DNA from 4 places in the Arthrobacter sp. GQ119 genome. Region 1 is predicted to be linked to each of the others. Evidence: riboswitches for the same ligand, from Rfam matches in the RefSeq annotation. Region 1 holds a riboswitch; each other region holds the start of a gene.
The links. Region 1 has a riboswitch for thiamine pyrophosphate ahead of thiD (bifunctional hydroxymethylpyrimidine kinase/phosphomethylpyrimidine kinase). Riboswitches for the same ligand answer to the same signal wherever they lie in the genome.
Positions count from the first base shown of each region.

Region 1 (5,332 bases):
TGACGTCCCGCCGCCGGCGCCGCCGCCGGCGCGGGGACCAGGACCTCGAGCTCACCGGCGGGGGAGACGACGATCCCCCCAACACGGTGACCCGCGTCCGGGCCCCGCGCGTTCCCAGTGAGCCTGCCGTCAGCAACCGGGTGACCAGCGTTAAGGGCTCCACGAGGCTCGAAGCGAAGAAGCAGCGCCGCCGTGAATCCCGCGACACCGGCCGCCGCCGCACCGTCATCACCGAGGCCGAGTTCCTGGCCCGCCGCGAATCAGTTGACCGGCAGATGATCGTGCGCCAGCGCGACGACAGAATCCAGATCGGTGTCCTCGAGGACGGCGTGCTGGCCGAGCACTTCGTGTCCAAGACACAGCAGGACTCGCTGATCGGCAACGTCTACCTGGGCAAGGTCCAGAACGTCCTGCCGTCGATGGAAGCGGCCTTCGTTGACATCGGCCGCGGCCGCAACGCCGTGCTCTACGCCGGTGAAGTGAACTGGGAAGCGGTGAACCTCGAGGGCAAGCAGCGCCGGATCGAGAACGCCCTGAAGTCCGGGGATTCCGTCCTCGTCCAGGTCACCAAGGACCCTGTGGGCCACAAGGGTGCACGCCTGACGAGCCAGATCTCCCTGCCCGGACGCTACCTGGTGTACGTGCCCGGCGGTTCCATGACGGGCATCTCACGCAAGCTGCCCGACGTCGAACGCAACCGCCTGAAGCGGATCCTCAAGGACCGCCTGCCCGAGGATGCCGGCGTCATCGTCCGCACGGCGGCCGAAGGCGCGTCGGAGGAAGAGCTCACGCATGACATCAACCGCCTCCGGGCGCAGTGGGAGGGCATCGAAAGCCAGGCGAAGTCCACCAAGGTCCTCGCTCCCGAGCTGCTGTACGGCGAACCGGACCTGACCATCAAGGTTGTCCGCGACGTCTTCAACGAGGATTTCTCCAAGCTGATCGTCTCCGGCGACGAAGCATGGGACACCATCGAGGCCTACGTCACCTACGTTGCCCCGGACCTTGTCGGACGGCTTGAGAAGTGGACCAAGGACCAGGACATCTTCTCGGCCTGGCGCATTGACGAGCAGATCCACAAGGCGCTGGACCGCAAGGTGTTCCTGCCGTCCGGCGGTTCCCTCGTCATTGACCGCACCGAGGCCATGACCGTGGTGGACGTCAACACGGGAAAGTTCACCGGCAGCGGCGGCAACCTCGAGGAAACCGTCACGAAGAACAACCTGGAGGCGGCCGAGGAAGTTGTCCGCCAGCTGCGCCTCCGGGACATCGGCGGAATCATCGTGATCGACTTCATCGACATGGTCCTGGAGTCCAACCGGGACCTCGTGCTGCGCCGTATGGTGGAGTGCCTGGGCCGTGACCGCACCAAGCACCAGGTGGCGGAAGTGACCTCACTGGGTCTCGTCCAGATGACCCGCAAGCGCATGGGCACCGGCCTGCTGGAAGTCTTCGGCGAACAGTGCGAGGTATGCGCCGGCCGCGGCGTGGTCACGCACGACGAGCCCGTGGAACACCGGCGGGCCAACGTTGTTGCGGCCGAGCACCACGTTCCGCGGGCGGAGCACCAGCCCGCCGTGCGGACCGAACGCAAGAGCCGCCGGCGCGGCAAGGGCGGTCAGCTTCCTGCGGAAACGGGCACCGCTGCACCTGCTGCCGTCCACCACGAGCCCACGGAGGCCGAGCGCCACGCCAAGGCTGAGGCGACACGGGCCGCACTTGCCAACATCGCGGCCGCGGCCCATGCAGCGCATCTCCATGAGGACGCCGCCCACCAGGCCGCTTCCGCCGGAGCACAGCGCTCTGCCGCTGCCCCGGCGCCATCCGCCCCGGAAAGCCCGGCGGTGCACCGTACCCCGGAGACGGAGAGCGTTTCAGGCCGTCCCGGCGCCGTGCTGACCTTTGGCGGCGAGAAAGTCGTGCTTCCTTTCGTCGAGCACGCCGGCGAGCCGGCCTCCGAAACTCCTGCCCTGACGCTGGACCGGCTGGAGGAGGCGTTCGCGCACCTCGGCGCGCCGGCCGCTCCCGCTGAGGAGCAGCCGACGGCGGACCGCGCACCTGCCGCTGGGGAGACGTCCGCTGCCGAGCCGGCAGCGCCGGCCGGAACGCGGCCTGCCCCGGCAGGCGCGGACCACGACGCCGACCGGTTCGCTGACCACTCGGCGGTGCAGACCCGCACGCGCCGGCCGCGCCGCAACCGCAGTGCCAGCCGGGCTCAGGGCGCAGCCAACGAGACATCCGTGGAACACCACGAGACCGCTCCGGCATCAGCAGCCGGGCACTCGCACGAAGCCAAGGCGCCGGATTCAGGCAGCGCCCCTGCCCCGAAGCCTGCCAGCGAGCCGATCATTCTCGGCGTCGGCGTGCCTGCGTCCGAGCTGTGAGGCGGACGGATTTCCGTTTGAACTGACCTGATTCAACGGGCCAGTGCCGCAACGGCGGCACCGGCCCGTTGTGCTTTTGCGCCAGGGAACGTCCGCAGGCTGTTGCCCCGGCACATTGCGGGGCTGCCGGTCGCAAACTGCAACGCAGTGCCCGAAGGGGAGCAAACCGCTAGGCTGGGGGACTGACACGGGGTGCCGCGCACGGAGCCGGCTGAGATCCAAACCCGTTGAACCTGACCGGTTAGCACCGGCGAAGGGATGTCTCCTTTGTCTTCACTATCTGCCCTGCACCTTGTCCAGCCTGCGTCGGGTGAGGCTGTACCGCCCACCCGCAGCATTCCCCGCGTCCTGGCCATCGCCGGCTCGGACCCGTCCGGCGGAGCCGGCATCCAGGCGGACCTGAAAAGCATCGCCGCCACGGGTGGCTATGGAATGGCGGCCATCACGGCGCTGACCGCCCAGAACACCCGGGGCGTCAGCGCCGTGCATGTCCCGCCGGCTGACTTCCTGACGGCACAGTTGACCGCCATCAGTGACGACATCGCCGTGGACGCCGTAAAGATCGGCATGCTGGGCGACGCACAGGTGATTGCCGCGGTGCGCGGCTGGCTGGAGAAGGTGCGCCCCGGCGTCGTCGTTCTTGATCCCGTGATGGTGGCAACCAGCGGGGACCGGCTTCTGCAGGAGTCTGCTGAGGCGGCCCTGCGGGAACTCCTGCCGCTGGCTGACCTGATCACACCCAACCTCGCCGAGCTTGCGATGCTGCTCGGGGAGCCGGAGGCCTCCACCTGGCCGGACGCGCTGGAGCAGGGCAAACGGCTGGCCGCCGAAACGGGGGCCACCGTCCTCGTCAAAGGCGGGCACCTGGACGGTGCCGACTGCCCCGACGCCCTGGTGAATACGGGCGGCGCCCTGTCGGCCGATGTCGTCGTGGTGGACGGCCCGCGGGTGCCGACCCGCAACAGCCACGGGACCGGGTGCTCCCTGTCCTCGGCGATGGCCACCGTGCAGGCCCGTGTGGGCGACTGGGAACAGTCACTCCGCACCGTCAAGCCCTGGCTGGAAGAGGCCCTCCGCTCCTCCGGGCAGCTTGAGGTGGGGCACGGCAACGGGCCGGTCCACCACTTCCACCACCTGGCGTCCCCGGGAGCAGGCGCCGAGGGCAGTTTTGCGGACCTGCTCCATGCGGAGGCCGCCGCGGATCTCGACGCGATCTACGGCCTGGGCTTCATCCGTGGGCTGGCTGAAGGCACGCTGCCCGAAAGCGAGTTCGCCTATTACCTCGCGCAGGACGCCATCTACCTCAACGGATACTCACGCGTCCTGGCACGGGCCAGCGCCCTCGCCCCCACCGAGGCTGAGCAACTCTTCTGGGCCCGTTCTGCGCAGCAGTGCCTTGAAGTGGAGTCCGAGCTGCACCGCAGCTGGCTCAGCACCCGGATGGTGCTGCCCGACCTCGGGCCGGTCACCAAGGCTTATGTGGACCACCTGGTGGCAGCGTCTGCCTCGGGGAGCTATGCCGTGCTGGTGGCCGCGGTGCTCCCGTGCTTCTGGCTTTACGCCGAAGTGGGGGAGACCCTGCACGCCGAATTCCTCGCAGCCGGCGCCGCTGAAGGGCATCCGTACGCGGAGTGGTTGCGCACCTACGCCGACGAGGGCTTTGCAGAGGCCACCCGGCAGGCCATCGCGATCACCGACGCCGCGGGCCGCGCGGCGTCCGACGCAGAACGCAGCCTGATGCTGACGGCATTCAGGCAGTCCTGCCGCTACGAGGTGGATTTTTTCGACGCGCCGCGGCTCCACAGCTGAACGGTCTCCGGCGCAGGAGCCGGTATGATAAACGCGCACGGTGACGGCAGGTCGGTGCAACAGGCCTGTGGTGCTTATCACGGACAACCCGCCGAAACCAGCCTCATTTGCGGCCGAAGACGAAATTAGCGTATTCTAGATCTTCGGTGCTTACGCCAACACTTGGGTTATGACCCCGGGAACGGTCCTTTTGGAATTCCAAACGGCATTGTTCCGGGGATAGCTCACGGATTCCCCCGGGGAATCCACGGCGTTGAGGCACAGCGAGAGCCGGACCAAACACCTTTGGACCCAGGTTCCGCACGCAAATTTAGTAATAAACGTCGAGAGAAGTGAGTTCCCAAGTGGTGTACGCGATTGTCCGCGCAGGCGGCCGCCAAGAGAAGGTTTCCGTTGGAGACTTCGTTACCCTGAACCGCGTCGCCGGTGGAGCCGGCAGCACCATTGAGCTGCCCGCACTGCTCCTGGTAGACGGTGACAAGGTCACATCCGCAGCTGCGGACCTGGCCAAGGTAACTGTTACGGCTGAGATCCTCCAGGACCTCCGTGGTCCGAAGATCGTCATCCAGAAGTTCAAGAACAAGACCGGTTACAAGAAGCGCCAGGGTCACCGTCAGGAACTGACCAAGGTCAAGATCACCGGTATCAAGTAACCTCTGGTTACTGTTCAGGTTTTCAGCAGATTCCCCAGAATTTAAAGGCAGGCATTCCAAATGGCACATAAAAAAGGCGCGAGCTCCACTCGCAACGGTCGTGACTCCAACGCCCAGTACCTCGGCGTCAAGCGCTTCGGCGGCCAGGTAGTTTCCGCAGGCGAGATCATCGTCCGCCAGCGTGGCACCCACTTCCACCCCGGTGCAGGCGTTGGCCGCGGTGGCGATGACACGCTGTTCGCACTGCAGGCAGGCGCTGTTGAATTCGGCACCCGCCGCGGCCGTCGAGTCGTGAACATCGTTGCTGCTGCAGCTGCAGAGTAACAACAGGATCTGAACCGGTGGAGCGGGCCATGATGGCCCGCTCCACTGGTCTTTTAACCGCATTACAATCAATTTGGGCGTCCAGAACGTCCGGATTAGGCACAGAGGAGATTCACCGTGGCGAGCTTTGTAGACCGGGTAGTACTGCACGTATCCGGCGGT
Region 1 is NZ_JCAXEA010000004.1:192,360-197,691, reverse strand. It holds gene AC6CH3_RS05805 (Rne/Rng family ribonuclease) at 1-2,384, shown strand, start outside; TPP riboswitch at 2,563-2,660, shown strand; gene thiD (bifunctional hydroxymethylpyrimidine kinase/phosphomethylpyrimidine kinase) at 2,643-4,193, shown strand; gene rplU (50S ribosomal protein L21) at 4,538-4,846, shown strand; gene rpmA (50S ribosomal protein L27) at 4,907-5,170, shown strand; gene obgE (GTPase ObgE) at 5,288-5,332, shown strand, end outside.

Region 2 (5,332 bases), on a different contig from region 1:
GCGCCCGGACCATGGCCGGCGGCACACCGAGCAGCGAGTCGCTGGCCACGTCCACCATGGCCAGTTCGTAGTCGGCGCCTGCCGCATGGACAGCCGCTCCGGCGAGGTCCCCGAGCTGTTCGATTTCAAAGTCGCTGATCCCCGGGATGCGGACGCCGACCGCGGGGGCGGCTGCGCCCGACTCGAGGTCGGCGGCGCGCTTGAGGGCGTCACTGTGCGTGGCAACAAAGATTTCGGTGAAACCCATGGAATTCGTCCTCGTTCCGTCGACGGCGGGAACCCGGCGGCGGTAAAGGCCGCCCGGGATGTTCGAGTTCAGCCTAACCCACAGGCCCGCCCCGAATCGCGAGCACCGGCTCAGCGTACGGCGACGCGGATCCGGTTGCGCCACGGGTCCTCGAAGCGCAACTCCGCCCCCGTGTGGCGGGCAGCAACGCCGGCGGCCTTCAGGCGGTCGGCGAGCGCGCCGACGTCGTCCCCTGCCGGGACTTCGATGAGGACTTCGCCCAGCCCGAGTGTGTCCCGGCGCGGTCCGGCGCCGCGGCTGTTCCAGACGTTCATGGCCATGTGATGGTGGTAGCCGCCGGCCGAGACGAACAGGGCCTGGCCGTGCCAGCCTGCGGTCTTTTCGAATCCCAGGGTCCCGACGTAGAAGTCATGGGCCGACTGGACGTCACCCACCTGCAGGTGCACGTGGCCCACGCCGGCTTCCGTGCCGCGCTGGCCCTCCAGCGCGTCCTCGGTCAGGTGGTCCTGCAGGTACTTCTGCGGCGGCAGGGCGAGGCTGTCCATGACCACGTTCTTGCCGTCCCAGGACCACGACTCGCGGGGGCGGTCCCAGTAGAGCTCGATGCCGTTCCCCTCAGGGTCGCTGAAGTAGAAGGCCTCACTGACAAGGTGGTCGGCGCTGCCCGTGAACGACCGGGGCTCATACTGGGCGGCGGTGGCGACTGTGGCGGCCAGGGCGGCCTGGTCGTCGAAGAGGAGCGCGGTGTGGAAGAGGCCGGCTTCGCCCCGTCCCGGAATGTTCAGTCCGGGCGCGGGAGCCAGATGGACCAGGGGCGTGTTCAGCCGCCCCAGGTAGAGGCCGCCATCCTGCTCTGCTACGACGTCGAGGCCGAGCGCCCGATGGTAGTAGTCCGTCATAAGCTTCATGTCGCCGACCTTGAGCATCACGGTGCCCATGGTGAGATCGGCAGGAAGAAGATCCTGGCTGCTGGCTGCTGGTGTCATGCGAATGCTCCCGACTCCCTGGCCACCGGATTTCGATGGTCTCTACCTATCTAAATTACTTGAAGCTTCAATTTATTCCGAGCGGACGACACTTCCCCGCAACACCACGGCCCGGAGCCGCCTTATGGTTTCTGGCACTTCCCGCGGGTCCTCTGAACACACCACGACATCGGCGCTCGCGCCCTCGGCCAGGCCGTCCGCACGCAGCCACCGGCGGGCCCTCCAGCACGCAGCATCCAAAGCGGCGGCGGCGGGAAGCCCCGCGCCGTGGAGGGCCAGGATCTCGTCCGAAATCCGGCCGTGCCCGATCACGCTGCCCGCATCAGAGCCCGCAAAAATCTCCACCCCGGCCTCGTAGGCGTCCCGGACCCGCTCGGTCCGGCGCTCCCACAGCGCCCGCATATGGGCCGCGTAGCGGGGAAACTTGGACTCGGCCCGGGCGGCGATCTCCGGGAACGTCGCTATGTTGACCAGTGTCGGCACGATCGGCACGTTCTGCTCCACGAGCCGCGGGATGTGCCGCGGCAGGAGCCCCGTGGCGTGTTCAATGCAGTCGATGCCGGCATCCAGCATCTGGTCGAGGACGTCCTCGCCAAAGCAGTGCGCCGTGACCCTTGCGCCTTCATCATGTGCCGCGCTGACCGCGTCCCGGACAGCAGCGTCTGGGAATGACGGGGCAAGGTCGCCGGCGTCACGGTCGATCCAATCCCCGACCAGCTTGATCCAGCCGTCCCCGGAACGCGCCTGCTTCCGGACCGCCTCCACCAGGTCCTCCGGCTCAACCTCGACGGCGAAATTCTTCAGGTACCGTCGGCTCCGGGCAATGTGCCGTCCGGCACGGATGATCCTCGGCGCCTCAGGGCGCCGCTGCAGCCATCGGGTGTCACTGACCACTCCCGCGTCCCGGACAAGCAGGGTGCCGGCATCGCGGTCGGTCATCGCCTGGGCGTAGGCCACGTCGTCGTCCACGGCGCCGGACGGCCCCAGCCCGATGTGGCAATGCGCGTCCACGAGGCCGGGCAGCACCCAGCCGCCGAGGACCACGTCCGGAATGCCGCCCGGACGCTGAAAGGTCAGTTTGCCGTCCACAGCCCACAGGCCGGTCCGTTCCTGATCCGGGCCGGTGAGCACTGTGCCGGAGAATTCGATGATGCGCGCCATGGATCCAGCCTGTCATATCAGGCGTGGACGGGCACCGCCCAGCCGCCCTGTGGTAGCTTCGTCTACGACCACACGGGTGCCCCTGCAGGGGCTGAGATCGGGCTAGCGCAGCCTGCGACCGTTGAACCTGTCCGGGTAATGCCGGCGAAGGAAGTGAGCAGTACATGAGCACCCAGAAAACAGAGCTGATCCCTGCCCAAAAAGATGCGGCCCAAAATGAAGCTGCCCAAAAAGAAGCAGCCTCCGGCGGAGCAGGCGCGGATATCACGCAGTCCCTGAAGTCGCATTCGCTGGCGTACATCGAGGGCGACGGCCTCCGCGTTCCGGTCACGGAAATCGCCCTGGAGCCGTCACCCAGCGGGGAGCAGAACGAGCCGTTGCGGGTCTACCGGACGGCCGGACCCGGCAGCGATCCCGTGGTGGGCCTCGCGCCGTTCCGCGCGGAATGGATTGAAGCCCGCGGCGACACCGAGCCCTACAGCGGCAGGGAAAGGAACCTGCTCGACGACGGCCGGTCGGCCGTGCGCCGCGGCGCCGCGTCCGCGGAGTGGAAGGGCGCGCAGCCGGTGCCACGCCGCGCCGTCGGCGGTAAGACGGTCACGCAGATGCACTATGCCCGACAGGGCGTCATCACCCCCGAGATGCGGTTCGTGGCACTCCGGGAAAACTGCGACGTTGAGCTGGTCCGCAGCGAAGTGGCGGCCGGGCGCGCCATCATCCCGAACAACATCAACCACCCCGAATCCGAGCCCATGATCATCGGCAAGGCATTCCTGGTGAAGATCAACGCCAACATCGGCAACTCGGCCGTGACAAGTTCCATCGCCGAAGAGGTGGACAAGCTGCAGTGGGCCACCCAGTGGGGCGCGGACACCGTCATGGACCTCTCCACCGGCGATGACATCCACACCACCCGCGAGTGGCTGATCCGCAACTCGCCCGTCCCCATCGGCACGGTTCCCATCTACCAGGCGCTGGAGAAGGTCAACGGCGAGGCCAACGCCCTCACCTGGGAGATTTTCCGTGACACTGTGATCGAGCAGTGCGAGCAGGGCGTGGACTACATGACCATCCACGCCGGGGTCCTGCTGCGCTACGTCCCCCTGACGGCCAACCGGGTGACCGGCATCGTGTCCCGCGGCGGCTCGATCATGGCCGGCTGGTGCCTGGCGCACCACCAGGAGAACTTCCTGTACACGCACTTTGACGAGCTGTGCGAGATCTTCGCGAAGTACGACGTCGCCTTCTCACTTGGAGACGGCCTCCGCCCCGGGGCCACCGCGGACGCCAACGACGCCGCCCAGTTCGCCGAACTCGACACTCTGGCCGAACTGACCCAGCGGGCCTGGGAGTACGACGTGCAGGTCATGGTCGAAGGTCCCGGCCATATCCCGTTCCACCTGGTGCGGGAGAACGTGGAGCGCCAGCAGGAGCTGTGCAAGGGCGCTCCGTTCTACACCCTGGGCCCGCTCGTCACGGACGTGGCACCCGGCTACGACCACATCACCTCGGCCATCGGCGCCACGGAAATCGCCCGCTACGGCACCGCCATGCTCTGTTACGTGACGCCCAAGGAACACCTGGGCCTGCCGAACAAGGACGACGTCAAGACGGGCGTGATCACGTACAAGATCGCCGCCCACGCCGCCGACCTCGCCAAGGGCCATCCGGGAGCGAATGAGAGGGACGATGCCCTGTCCAAGGCGCGCTTCGAGTTCCGCTGGCGGGACCAGTTCGCCCTGTCCCTGGACCCGGTGACCGCTGAGGCCTTCCACGACGAGACGCTGCCGGCAGAACCGGCCAAGACCGCGCATTTCTGCTCCATGTGCGGGCCCAAGTTCTGCTCCATGCGCATCAGCCAGGACATCCGCAACGAATATGGCTCCGCAGAAGCACAGGCGGCGCTGGCCGAGATGGCCGAAGGGATGCGGGAGAAGAGCCAGGAGTTCCTGGCCGCCGGCGGGAAGGTTTACCTGCCGGAGCTGAAGCTTCCCGAGTCCGCCCGCCAGTAACGGCCACCCCTATCGGGCCCGGTCCGGCAGGCATTGGGGGCCCGCCGGACCGGGCCTGCGGTGCACTCCGTGCGGGTAAGGAACGTTGGTCAGGACGCCCGCGGCTGCTGCCGCCGGCTGACCTCGGCAATGAACGACCGGATAAGACGGTCGCCTTCCACGGAGTCGTGGGGCCGGTGCCCGCCCGCTGCAATGCGGTGCAGGGCACCGGTTTCCCGCAGGTACCCGGCGATCTCCTCATAGAGGGGCTCCCAGCCGCCAGTGAGGACCAGCGTGGGAACGCCGGGGACGATCTGCAGCGGTGCATGCCAGGGAGGTGCCTGCAGCCGCAACCGCCTCGCGGCGCGCTGGGCCTCCGGGGTGCTTGGACCGTGGCCTTCCGCGGCGAAGGCGCGCCGCAGATACTCCCGCTCATAGTCGTCGTCGCCGAGCTGGTGCCGGACCTCGAAAAGGGGCTCCATCAGCGCCCGGTGGGCTGCCGTGGCCGGCAATTCGGCAGTCAGCGACAGGCAGGCCGGCTCCACGAGCGTCAGCGAGAACACGAGGTCGGGCCGTTCGACGGCGGCCATCATCGCCGCGATCGCGCCTTGGGCATGCGCCACTATGTGGCCACCGGCGGCACCGCGGCCGTCGTCTGCCAGCGACCGCAGCACGATCCGCGCGTCCTCGGCGAAGTCGGTTTCCAGCGGCTCGGCTTCGGCATCATACCCGTGCCGCCGCAGGAAGAGGGCGTCATACTGCAGGGCCATGCCGTGCTGGCGCGGCCAGGCGGCGGAGCCGAAACTCCCCGCGCCGTGGACGAACACTACCCGCTGCTTAAACATGACCCAACCTTATGGCAGCGGTCCGGCATCCGAGCAGGCAGACATGGTTCCGCTACTTGCCGAGGAACTTGTCGAAGCCCTTGGGAAGGTTCAGCTGGGACG
Region 2 is NZ_JCAXEA010000003.1:16,196-21,527, forward strand. It holds gene AC6CH3_RS03620 (hypothetical protein) at 1-247, opposite strand, end outside; gene AC6CH3_RS03625 (VOC family protein) at 358-1,233, opposite strand; gene AC6CH3_RS03630 (amidohydrolase family protein) at 1,306-2,394, opposite strand; TPP riboswitch at 2,457-2,564, shown strand; gene thiC (phosphomethylpyrimidine synthase ThiC) at 2,559-4,406, shown strand; gene AC6CH3_RS03640 (alpha/beta fold hydrolase) at 4,496-5,230, opposite strand; gene ffh (signal recognition particle protein) at 5,283-5,332, opposite strand, start outside.
Region 2: linked by a shared signal. The riboswitch ahead of thiC (phosphomethylpyrimidine synthase ThiC) and the one ahead of thiD (bifunctional hydroxymethylpyrimidine kinase/phosphomethylpyrimidine kinase) in region 1 are both predicted to bind thiamine pyrophosphate.

Region 3 (5,332 bases), on a different contig from region 1:
CCCAGGGCTCAACCGCCGCCCTCGTCGGAACCGTCGGAACCGTCGGAGCGGCCCTCCTTCCCATCATGTTGTCGGTGGGCCCGGGCTATCAGGTCCATCAGTTCCTTCTCGTCCTTTACCTGCCGCCGGTGTTTGGGGCCGAACCTGCGTATCTGTTGTTCTTCCGCGACCAGCTTCGCGAAGATCCGCCTCCGTTCCCCGAGATCATTGGTGTAACCGGGGTCGAGGTAGTTGATGACATCGCGGCGGGCGGCGGACACGACCGCTCGAGCCTTTCCCCGGGGACTGAGCAGCGATGCGAGAACTGTGACGCCCAGCACGGCAATGATCACTGTGAGCGAGAGCGCCGTATCGAACTCGACTACCGGCACCGGATCGCCGTCATTGATGAACGGCACGTTGTTTTCGTGGAGGGCATGGAGCAAAAGTTTCACGCCAATGAACCCCAGGATCAGCGCCAGGCCGTAGGAAAGGAAAATGAGGCGGTTCAGGAGCCCGTCGATCAGGAAGTACAGCTGGCGAAGGCCCAGGAGCGCGAACGCGTTTGCCGTGAACACGATGAAGACGTCCTCGGTCAGGCCAAAAATGGCCGGGATCGAGTCCAGCGCGAAGAGAATGTCGGTGCCGGCGATGGCCACCATCACGAGCAGCATCGGTGTCAGCGTCCGTTTGCCGTCCTGCAGCGTGAGCAGCTTGTCGCGGTCGTAGTAGTCCACGGTGTGAAACAGCCGTTGGGTCATCCGGATCATGATGTTGTCCGCGGACTTTTCCTCCGGGCGGTCGGGTCTCAGCATGTTGCCTGCGGTAATCAGCAGGATCAGTGCGAAGAGGTAAAAGACCCAGGCGAAGGTGTTAATCAGCGCCGCCCCCAGAAGAATGAAGACAGTGCGTGCGGCCAAGGCGAACGCTATGCCGAACAGCAGCACTTTTTGCTGGTCTTCGCGCGGCACCCCAAAGCTGCTCATGATCACCAGGAAGACAAACAGGTTGTCCACCGACAAAGCTTTCTCGGTCAGGTAGCCTGCGAAATATTCTGCCCCGGGGGAGGCCCCTCCGAAGACGAAAATTCCGAACCCGAAGCACAGCGCGATCCCCACATACACGGATGACCAGATGACCGCTTCCTGCAGGGTGGGAATGTGTGCCCGGCGGACGTGGACAAAGAAGTCAAAGGCCAGCAGCGCAACGATGCCCGCGGCGGTCAGCACCCATATCAGTGGAGGAACGTCCATCATTCCTGCTCCCGGTAGCCGATGAAGGCACGGCAGGAGGATGCAGCGCACGGGAGCTGCACCGCTTCCCGCCTTGCGGTCAGGCTACTCCCTATTGCCGCTTCCGGCGTACCCTCCGCTGGACCTGGTTCAGCGGAGGAACAGCTGACGGACCAAGGCCGGCGGCCAAGGCAGCTTCGCTAGAGAGCAAGCTCGCTGCTGCCGCTGATCGAAAAGCAACCATCTCCGTCGCCATCATCACGTGAGATGTAGGTGGTGAAGTCAGCAAGCGACATGAAGCAGTAGAAGTCGCTGTAGCGGTAGTTCGCTTTTTCTGCCTTCGTCGCCACTTTGATCATCATCACTTTCGCAGTCGAGGTTTTCGTTGCCGTTGAGTCAACGATGCGCGGCCACGATCAAGGTTTGCAGCGATTGGATGCAGTGTTCGGGCAAGACTGGGGAAGAATTGGCGAAGCAAGCGCAGTGTGGGCTAGACGATGTCCTGGGTCTTGGCGAAGCGGGTGATGGCGCGCTGCGTGCCGCGGTTTGCCAGCACCTGGATTACCGCGCTCACGGACGCGGAAATGAGGGCGAACGTCAGGGCCGTTCGCAGTGTGGTGGGGACGTCGTCCTTGTCGCCCTTGGGAGGCTTCCGCCCGGTGGCCTTTTCCCAGATGGTATCCACGGCCTTGGTGCCGGCGTACCCTGCCAGCAGGCTGATGCCAGTGCCAAGCAACTTGATGAAGAAACTCATTCCGGGACTCCCTGCGTCATGAATACTGGTCTTTCCCTAGCCTAGCCGTATGGAGCCGTGGATTTCCCGCAGCGCCTGGACCACGAGATCGTGGTCCTCCATCTGTGGCAGCCCGGAAACCGTGACGACTGCTACGGCTCCCACCCCGCGCACGTACACGGGGAAGGCCCCGCCGTGGGCAGCGTACGTTGACTGGTCGAACCACGCATTGTCCTCGATCCGGCCCCCGCCAAGCCGGCCGCGCAGGCCCACCAGCAAAGACGGCTCCTCGTAGCGTGCCGCGGTCCGCTGCTTCGCCCGCACCCAGCCCTCGTTGTCCGGTGTGGCGCCCTCGAGCGCCACGTGGAAGAGGACCTGGTCCCCCTTGGTGATGTCGATGGCTATTGGGAGATTGTTTTGCTTCCCCATTTCCACCAGCTGGAGTCCCAGCGTCAGCGCGTCATCCTTGCTGAACCTGGGCAACTGCAGCTCGGCTATTTCCCCCTCAATCCGCTCAATCAGGGCCTCCAGGGCGCCTGCCGGCTGCTCATCCGGAGAGTCAGGGTCGAAGGCGGGCACGGCGCTGTTGCCGGAATCCTCATGCGTCATGGCCCCAATGTACTCCGGTACGGGAACGGCTCACCTCCCGGCCGCTGGCGGCCGCCGTCGTACTTCCCGGAATGTGACTGCAGCCCCGGGCTGCGGGGGCTGTCCCGGTGTAAACTGGATCAGCCCATAAGGGCAGATTTATTACGACAGGGGAGCGCCGCCGTCGGACCTCACTGGCATTGCCAGGGAACCGCGGAAGGGCGCTGAGAGTGCGGACAGCCGCAGACCCTCGAACCTGATCCGGCTAGTACCGGCGCAAGGGAGTCGAGTTCTCAGAGTGTCCGGCAGCAGGCAACCCCACCGCCCGCAGCCGGGGAGCGCTTTCCCCTCCTGATCCTCAGGAGGACCATCATGACAACTGCAGCAACCAAGAAGGCCGGTTACAACTGGCGCGTGGCCGACATCGTCGTGGCGGCACTGATCGCCGTCGCCGGCGGCGTGATTTTCTGGGCCTGGTCCCAGGGCGCCAACCTCATCTCCGCTCCCATCAACGCGGTCTACCCGCCGCTCACCGGCTTCTACGCCGGCGGCTGGATGATCCCGGCGGTGCTCGGCATGCTCATCATCCGCAAGCCCGGCGCGGCACTGTTCTGCGAAGCCGTGGCCGCCACCGGTGAACTGATCATGGGATCCCAGTACGGCACCACGGTGCTGATTTCCGGCCTCCTGCAGGGCCTCGGTGCGGAACTCGTGTTCGCAGCGTTCCGGTACAAGAAGTTCAACCTGCCCGTTTCGCTGCTGGCCGGCGCGGGTGCGGGGCTGTTCTGCGGCCTGAACGATTCCTTCGCTCCGTGGGGCTGGAACATCGCCTACGCGGCCGGGGACAAGCTGGCCTACGTCATCTTCACCGCCATCTCGGGTGCCATCATCGCCGGTGCGCTGTCCTGGGTCGCTACCCGCGGCCTGGCCAAGACCGGCGTGCTGAGCTCGTTCGCGTCCCGCAAGGCAGCCACGGAGCCCGTCTTCAGCTGATGCCCGCCCATCATCACGGGGGCGTCCGCCCCGCCGCGGTCACCGCCCGCGGCTGGGGCTGGCGCCACGCCGGCCGCACGAAACCTGCCGTCAACGCACTGGACCTGGACATCCGTCCGGGGGAGCGGGTGCTGCTCCTGGGGCCCTCGGGCGCCGGCAAGTCCACGCTGCTCCACGCCCTCGCCGGCGTGCTCGGTGACAGCACGGCGGGAAGCAGCACAGCGGACGACGGCGGTTCCGCCGGCAGCGACGACGCGGACGAAAGCGGCAGCCTCCTGATCGACGGCGAACCGCCGCGCGCCCAGCGCGGCCGCGCCGGGCTCGTGCAGCAGGACCCCGAAACGCAGGTGGTCCTCTCCCGCCTCGGTGACGATGTCGCCTTCGGCGCCGAAAACCTCTCGGTGCCCCGCGACGCCATCTGGAGCCGCGTGCACGAGGCGCTGGACGACGTCGGGCTCGCGCACCTTCCGCTGGACCACCCGACGTCGGCCCTGTCCGGGGGACAGAAGCAGCGCCTCGCGCTGGCGGGCATCCTGGCGATGCGCCCCGGGCTCATCCTGCTGGACGAGCCCACCGCCAACCTGGATCCGGCCGGCGTCCTGGAAGTCCGCGACGCCGTGGGCCGCTGCCTCGACAAGACCGGCGCGACGCTGGTGGTGGTGGAGCACAGGGTCGCGGTGTGGAAAGACCTCGTGGACCGGATCATCGTGCTGCAGCCGGGATCCGCCACGCAGCCCGCCGTGCTCATCGACGGCGCCCCCGACCAGGTCCTGGTACAGGCGCGCGAGATGCTGATCGCCGCCGGGGTCTGGGTGCCGGGGTACGTTCCGCCCACCCGGCGCCGGTTGCATAGCTTTCCAGGCGGCAAGGTCCAGCCGGAGCTGGTGCCCGGTCAACTGCTCCTTGCGGCCGAAGGCGTCGGTGTCTCCCGTGAGCGGCCGCGGAGACGCGGCTTCAAGTCTGTTCCGCCGCTGCCAATCCAGCGGGACATCACAGCGCAGGTTCGCGCCGGTGAGGCCTTGACCATTACGGGGGCCAACGGCGCCGGTAAATCCACATTCGCGCTGACGCTCGCCGGCCTGATCCCTCCCGTCGAGGGCAAGGTGTCGGCCACCGTGGAGCTGAGCCGGGGAACAGGGATCGATCCCTACAAATGGCGGGCCGAGCAGCTGATCGCCAGGATCGGCACGGTCTTCCAGGAACCCGAGCACCAGTTCGTCACCGGCAGGGTCTTGGACGAGCTGCAGTTTGGCCCGCGGCACATGGGCCACGGGGAAGAACGGGTGGACGAACTCCTCGAAAGGCTGCGCCTCACGGGCCTTGTGGACGCCAACCCGTACACGCTCTCGGGCGGGGAGAAGCGGCGGCTCTCGGTGGCCACCGTCCTGGCGGCCCATCCGCAGGTCCTGGTCCTCGACGAGCCGACGTTCGGGCAGGATGCCAACACCTGGGCGGAACTCGCCTCCTTCCTCTCCGAACTGCTCGACGCTGGAACGGCCGTGGTCTCCGTGACGCACGACCAGGAATTCACCCAGGTGCTGGGCGGCACCGAGCTCAAACTGGGCGCACCGGAACTCCGGGTGCCCGGCGTCGGGACACCGAAGGCGGCCACATCATGAGGGCCGCCCTGATGATCGCCGGGAACCGCGCCCTGCTGACCCGAGCCAACCCGCTGGCCAAACTCGTGGCCGTTTTCCTCATCACCCTGGTGCTCGCGCTGTCCATCGACTGGATGTCGGCCTCCGTTGCGCTGGCCTGCGAACTGCTGTTGTTCCCGCTGGCCGGGCTGACCTTCACGCTGCTCTGG
Region 3 is NZ_JCAXEA010000010.1:38,576-43,907, forward strand. It holds gene AC6CH3_RS10870 (TerC family protein) at 9-1,232, opposite strand; gene AC6CH3_RS10875 (hypothetical protein) at 1,412-1,576, opposite strand; gene AC6CH3_RS10880 (DUF4235 domain-containing protein) at 1,702-1,965, opposite strand; gene AC6CH3_RS10885 (heme-degrading domain-containing protein) at 2,002-2,553, opposite strand; TPP riboswitch at 2,692-2,833, shown strand; gene AC6CH3_RS10890 (ECF transporter S component) at 2,905-3,525, shown strand; gene AC6CH3_RS10895 (ABC transporter ATP-binding protein) at 3,525-5,144, shown strand; gene AC6CH3_RS10900 (energy-coupling factor transporter transmembrane component T family protein) at 5,141-5,332, shown strand, end outside.
Region 3: linked by a shared signal. The riboswitch ahead of AC6CH3_RS10890 (ECF transporter S component) and the one ahead of thiD (bifunctional hydroxymethylpyrimidine kinase/phosphomethylpyrimidine kinase) in region 1 are both predicted to bind thiamine pyrophosphate.

Region 4 (5,332 bases), on a different contig from region 1:
GACGAGCTGCTCGGTGGCATCCACGAGTTCCACCGCGTCGGGCAGGAGCGTGTGCTCGTCGGCAATGACTTCGAGTTTGACCCAGTCCGTCTCCAGGGCCTCGCGGGCCAGTTCCGCTGTCATGACCGCATCCCTTGCGGTGAAGCAGCCGGCGGTGTTCGGCAGGACCCGGATGTTGTTTTCCAGGAGCAGCTGGAACAGCGAACCCGTTTCGGCGGGCGAGTACCGGCGCATGGCGACCGTGGTCAGTTCCGTGCCGGAGGCCAGGAGCGCCGCACCGAGTCCGTCCAGGCTGGGCGCTCCGCCCGTGCCCATGATGAGCCGGGAGCTCAATTCCACGCCGTCGATGACCAGCCGGTCGGTGTCTGTTCCGGGTACGGCTGGAAGCGCAGTTGTTTCAGTCATGATCCTCATCCTCCCTGAACTGCCGTAACGAGTTCGACGTCATCACCCTCGGTGAGCGCCGTGCTGTGCCACTGGCTGCGGGGCACCAGCTCGGAGTTGCGCGCTACTGCCACGCCCACGCGCTGGCCATCAGCGGCCTGCCCGTTGGAGGCGAGTTCCCGGCCTATGATCTGGCTGACGAGCGTTGTCACGGAGGCTTCTGCCCCTATGGCATGGGGTTTGCCGTTCAGAGTGATGTACATGGTCATTCCTTGTTCTGGTTAAATTGAGAGGGTGTGCAGCGGCTGGGCGTGGCTCAGACGCCCGTCGGGTTGGATCAGCGGAAGGGCTCATAGGACTAATGCATTGTCCGTGGCGCCTACGGTCGGCCGTTCCAGTCCGAGGTGTCCGCGCAGCGTGTCCGTGGTGTAGCTGCTGCGGAAGAGGCCACGCCGCTGTAAAATCGGAATCACGCTGTCCACGAACTCGTCGAGCGATTCGGGCAGCAACGGTGGCATGAGGTTGAACCCGTCCGCGGCACCAGAGCGAAACCAGAGCTCAATCTCGTCGGCGATCTGCTCTGGAGTTCCGAGCATGGTGCAGTGGCCCCCGCCTGCGGCCAGCCTTCCCAGCAGTTGCCGGACTGTTGGCTTCTCCGCCTCGATGATCCGCAGGATCGTTCTGTAGCGGCCCTGCGGTCCGCTGAACCTGTCAGCCGGCGGCAGGGCGGGGGCCGGGGCATCCAGTTCCCAGGAGGTGCAATCCTGGCCGATAAACGTGCCAAGCTGGGCCAGCGACTGCGCGGTCGGGAGCAGTGCGTCCACCTCGGCCTGCCGGCGGCGGGCCTCTGCCTTGGTGGCCCCCACATAGGTGACCAGGCCGGGCATGATGGCCACTTTGTCCGGGTTTCGCCCCACGGCTGCGATACGCCTTTTCATATCGGCGTAATAGTCCTGCGCCGAGGGCAGGTCATAGGCAACGGCGTAGATCCCCTCGGCGTACCGTGAAGCCAAGACGCGGCCCTGCTCCGAGGCGCCTGCTTGGAACAGCACAGGCCGGCCTTGGGGCGGCCGGGGCACTGTCAGCGGTCCCTCCACCTGGAAATGGTTACCTACATGGTGCAACGGCTGTAGCTTATCCGGATCGCCGTAGGTGCCGGCCCGGTCCATCACCAGCGCATCATCAGCCCATGAATCCCAGAGCTGCAGCGCCACCTCAATAAATTCCGCTGCCCTGGCATACCGTTCCCCATGGGCAGGCATCGCCTCCAGCCCATGGTTGCGGGCTTCGGCGTCGAACATGGAGGTAACGACGTTCCAGCCGATGCGTCCGGCGCTGATGTGATCAAGGGACGCCAGCATCCGCGCAGCGTGGAAGGGTGTGTAAAAGGTGGTCGAGACGGTGCTGACCAGCCCAATCCTGCTGGTGGCACGGGCCATCGCCCCCAGCGCGGTCAGTGGTTCAAGGAACCACCGCGGTCCCTCGCCTGGATCGCCGGCGGAGTGACCGTCGGCGAAAAACACCGCATCGAAAAGACCCCGTTCGGCGCCTTGGGCCAACCGTTCGTAAAAGGCAATGTTCCCCAGCTGGTCCACCGGAGATTCCGGCCTACGCCAGGCGGCCCCGTGGTGGCCGCAGCCGAAGAGGAAAGCATTGAAGTGGAGCTGCCGCTGGGATGCGGCCGGTTCCGGCATGGCGGTCCGCACCTAGTTCATGACCAGGCCGCCGTCGACCACCAGATTTTGTCCAGTGACGGAGCGGGCCCAGGGGGAGGCGAAGAAAAGGATGGCGTCGGCAAATCCCGACGGAGTTGTGACCCGGCGCAGGGGTGTGGCCGCGGCGATGTAGTCGAAAACCTCCTCCGGCGTGGTGGCGCTGGCATCGGTGGTGCGCAGCAGCCCGCCGGAGACCATGTTCACCGAAACATTGTGCTGGCCCAGGTCGGCGGCCATCGTCCGCGTCAATGCCAGCAGGGCCGCCTTCGCCGCGGTGTAATCGTGGTAGGGGACAACCGGGTTCTGGAACAGGTTGGTGCCGATGTTGATGATCCGTCCGAAGCCGTGTTCCAGCATGCCAGGCAGCGCCTGCTGAATGGTGTTCAGCGCGCCGCGGACGCTGCCGGAAAACTGGGCCTCGAATTCCGGCCAGGTGATGCCGGCAGCGCCGGACCGGGCGTCGCCGTTGAAGGAGAAGTCCGCCAGGGCGTTATTGACCACGGTGGTCACCGCAGCGCCGAAATGGGCCTCGGCCCGGGTCAGCATGGCCGAGACCTGGCCAGCGTCGGTCACGTCGGCCTGCAGGGCAATAGCCTGAGCGGGGCCGTACTTTGCGGCCAGGGCCTCGCTCTCCTCGGCGCTGTTGCGGTAATTGATGACTACGCGGGCGCCCTGGTCGGCAAACGCCTGGACGATGCTGTGGCCGAGGCCACGCCCGCCGCCGGTGACCAGGACAAGCTGATTTGTGAAGTGCATAGGTCTTTACTTTCTTTCATGGGGCGAAGCAATTTGTGGCACGGTACAGGCCCTGCAGCAGCGACAGTGCGTCTTATCCGGGCCTGCCTGCGGGGACGTCCGCCTTGCTGGGAATGTGAGCTATTGCCGGTGCGGGACCGAGGGCAAGCCGCACCTTGTTGGTGAAGTTTGCCGTGGAACGGTGCTGGTCAGGCTCTGGATAAGAGGCCGGTCTCCCAGAGCCGTTCCGGCATGGCCCAGGCATGGTCAGGCGTCAGGCGAATAGTCATCCGCAACATCCCTTCGCTAGTACGAACTAGATCAGGTTCAACGGGTGTTATCTCAGCCCCGAGCAGGGCACCCCGTGTCACTGGAACAAACCCTACTCCTAACCGTGGGGCCAGAATCAAGGAATCCGCAATGCGTCATTAAATCCTCAACCGACATCGGCAAAGGGCCCCACCGTGGAACTGGGACGAACGCTAGGGGCTTTGCATTCAGCCAGCGTCGGGGCCGTGCGTGCCACGACCTATCACAAAGGGTTGTTTAAACCATCCCGAATTAGCGTTTCACCTATCCGCGAATGACAGGACGATGGAGGTCAGGCCCCACCTCTGAAGGAGGAGAAGTGAATTTGACTGGCATGACCGAACCCGCCTCGGACGTAACCGGGGAAGCCATCGTCAGCAACGTCTCCCTTGTCCTGAGAAGGATTGCCGATACCCCCGCCGGCATCGGCGAAGAGCATCTGGCAGCCCTGTCCAGGCTGCTGGTGCGGGCAATCGGATGTTCGACACTGGTGCCGGCAGCAGTGCCCGGGGTCTCATCGGGCCAAAACAGCAAGGCGGCACAGCCTGAGCAGGGACCCGTCGAATTCCTGAAGTCTTTCAGGAGCTGAAAATTCAAACAGACCTGACCCTTTTGGAAGGCAGCCCGATGCTACACACCTCAGATTCTTACCTTGATACATGGATGGGCCGGGAGGCCCTCGCCGAGGCCATGATTCCGGTGATCGGCCGGCTGTACCGCGAAAGCAACTTGGTGACCACCATTCATGGCCGGAGCCTGATCAACAACTCCACGATGGATATCCTCAAGGCGCACCGCTTTGCGCGCCGGATCAGTAAGGATGAACTGCTCTTGGAGGAGACTGCCCCGTTGCTGAACATCTTGGCGCAGCTGCAGCTCGGCTCGGCCTCGATCGACATCGCGCGCCTGAACCAGAAATTTAAGGAAGAGGGCAACGGCGCCACCTTGGAGGACTTCCTCCGCGCGGAACTCGTCGAGATCGTGGGCAAGCGCGGCGGCGATAACCGCTCCAACACGGACGTGGTGCTCTACGGCTTCGGCCGGATCGGCCGGCTCCTGGCACGCCTCCTGATCGAAAAGGCCGGCGGCGGGCATGGCCTGCGGCTGCGCGCCATCGTGGTCCGCCGCGGATCCGAGAACGACCTTACAAAGCGTGCCAGCCTCCTGCGCCGCGACTCCGTTCACGGTCCCTTCAAGGGCACCATCCGGATCAACGAGGAAGCCAACACCATCACTGCCAACGGCGTCCAGATCCAGGTCATCTACTCGGACAACCCCGCCACGATCGACTACACCCTGTACGGCATCAATAATGCACTGGTGGTGGACAACACCGGCCACTGGCGTGACGCTGCTGGCCTGTCCCAGCACCTGCAGAGCAAGGGCGTTGCACGGGTACTGTTGACCGCCCCGGGCAAGGGTGAGCTGAAAAACGTCGTCCACGGTATCAACCATGGCACCATCGAGGACACGGACCGGATCGTGTCCGCAGCGTCCTGCACCACGAACGCCATCACTCCGGTCCTGAAGGCCATCAATGACAGGTTCGGCGTGGTTCACGGCCACGTGGAAACCGTCCATTCGTTCACCAACGACCAGAACCTGATTGACAACTTCCACCCGGGCGACCGCCGCGGCCGTGCTGCCGCGCTGAACATGGTCATCACCGAAACCGGTGCCGCCAAGGCCGTAGCCAAGGCACTGCCCGAGCTGTTGGGCAAGCTCACCGGCAGCTCTATCCGCGTTCCCACGCCGGACGTTTCCCTGGCCATCCTGAACCTGAGCCTGGAAAACGGCACTACCAAGGACGAAGTCAACAACTTCCTTCGCGAGATGTCGCTGCACTCGGACCTGCGCAGGCAGATCGATTACATGGACTCGCCCGAGGTGGTCTCCACCGACTTCGTCGGTTCCCGCCGTGCGGGCATCGTTGACGGCCTCGCCACCATCTCCAACGACAGGAACCTGGTCCTCTACGTCTGGTACGACAACGAGTTCGGTTACAGCTGCCAGGTGGTCCGCGTCATGGAAGAGATGGCTGGCGTGAAGCGGCCGTCCTTCCCCGCCACGGATGTCGTAGAGGAGGCCATGTCCGTGCTGGCCGCCCTGGGATAAATTCAACCGCTGCTCAACCAAGCGGTATCACTACAGCCCGCCGGAGACGATACCGGCGAGTACAGCAGAAAGGT
Region 4 is NZ_JCAXEA010000008.1:10,830-16,161, reverse strand. It holds gene AC6CH3_RS09070 (thiazole synthase) at 1-405, opposite strand, end outside; gene thiS (sulfur carrier protein ThiS) at 411-647, opposite strand; gene AC6CH3_RS09060 (LLM class flavin-dependent oxidoreductase) at 735-2,078, opposite strand; gene AC6CH3_RS09055 (3-oxoacyl-ACP reductase) at 2,091-2,855, opposite strand; TPP riboswitch at 3,116-3,209, opposite strand; gene AC6CH3_RS09050 (hypothetical protein) at 3,463-3,732, shown strand; gene AC6CH3_RS09045 (glyceraldehyde-3-phosphate dehydrogenase) at 3,771-5,258, shown strand.
Region 4: linked by a shared signal. The riboswitch ahead of AC6CH3_RS09055 (3-oxoacyl-ACP reductase) and the one ahead of thiD (bifunctional hydroxymethylpyrimidine kinase/phosphomethylpyrimidine kinase) in region 1 are both predicted to bind thiamine pyrophosphate.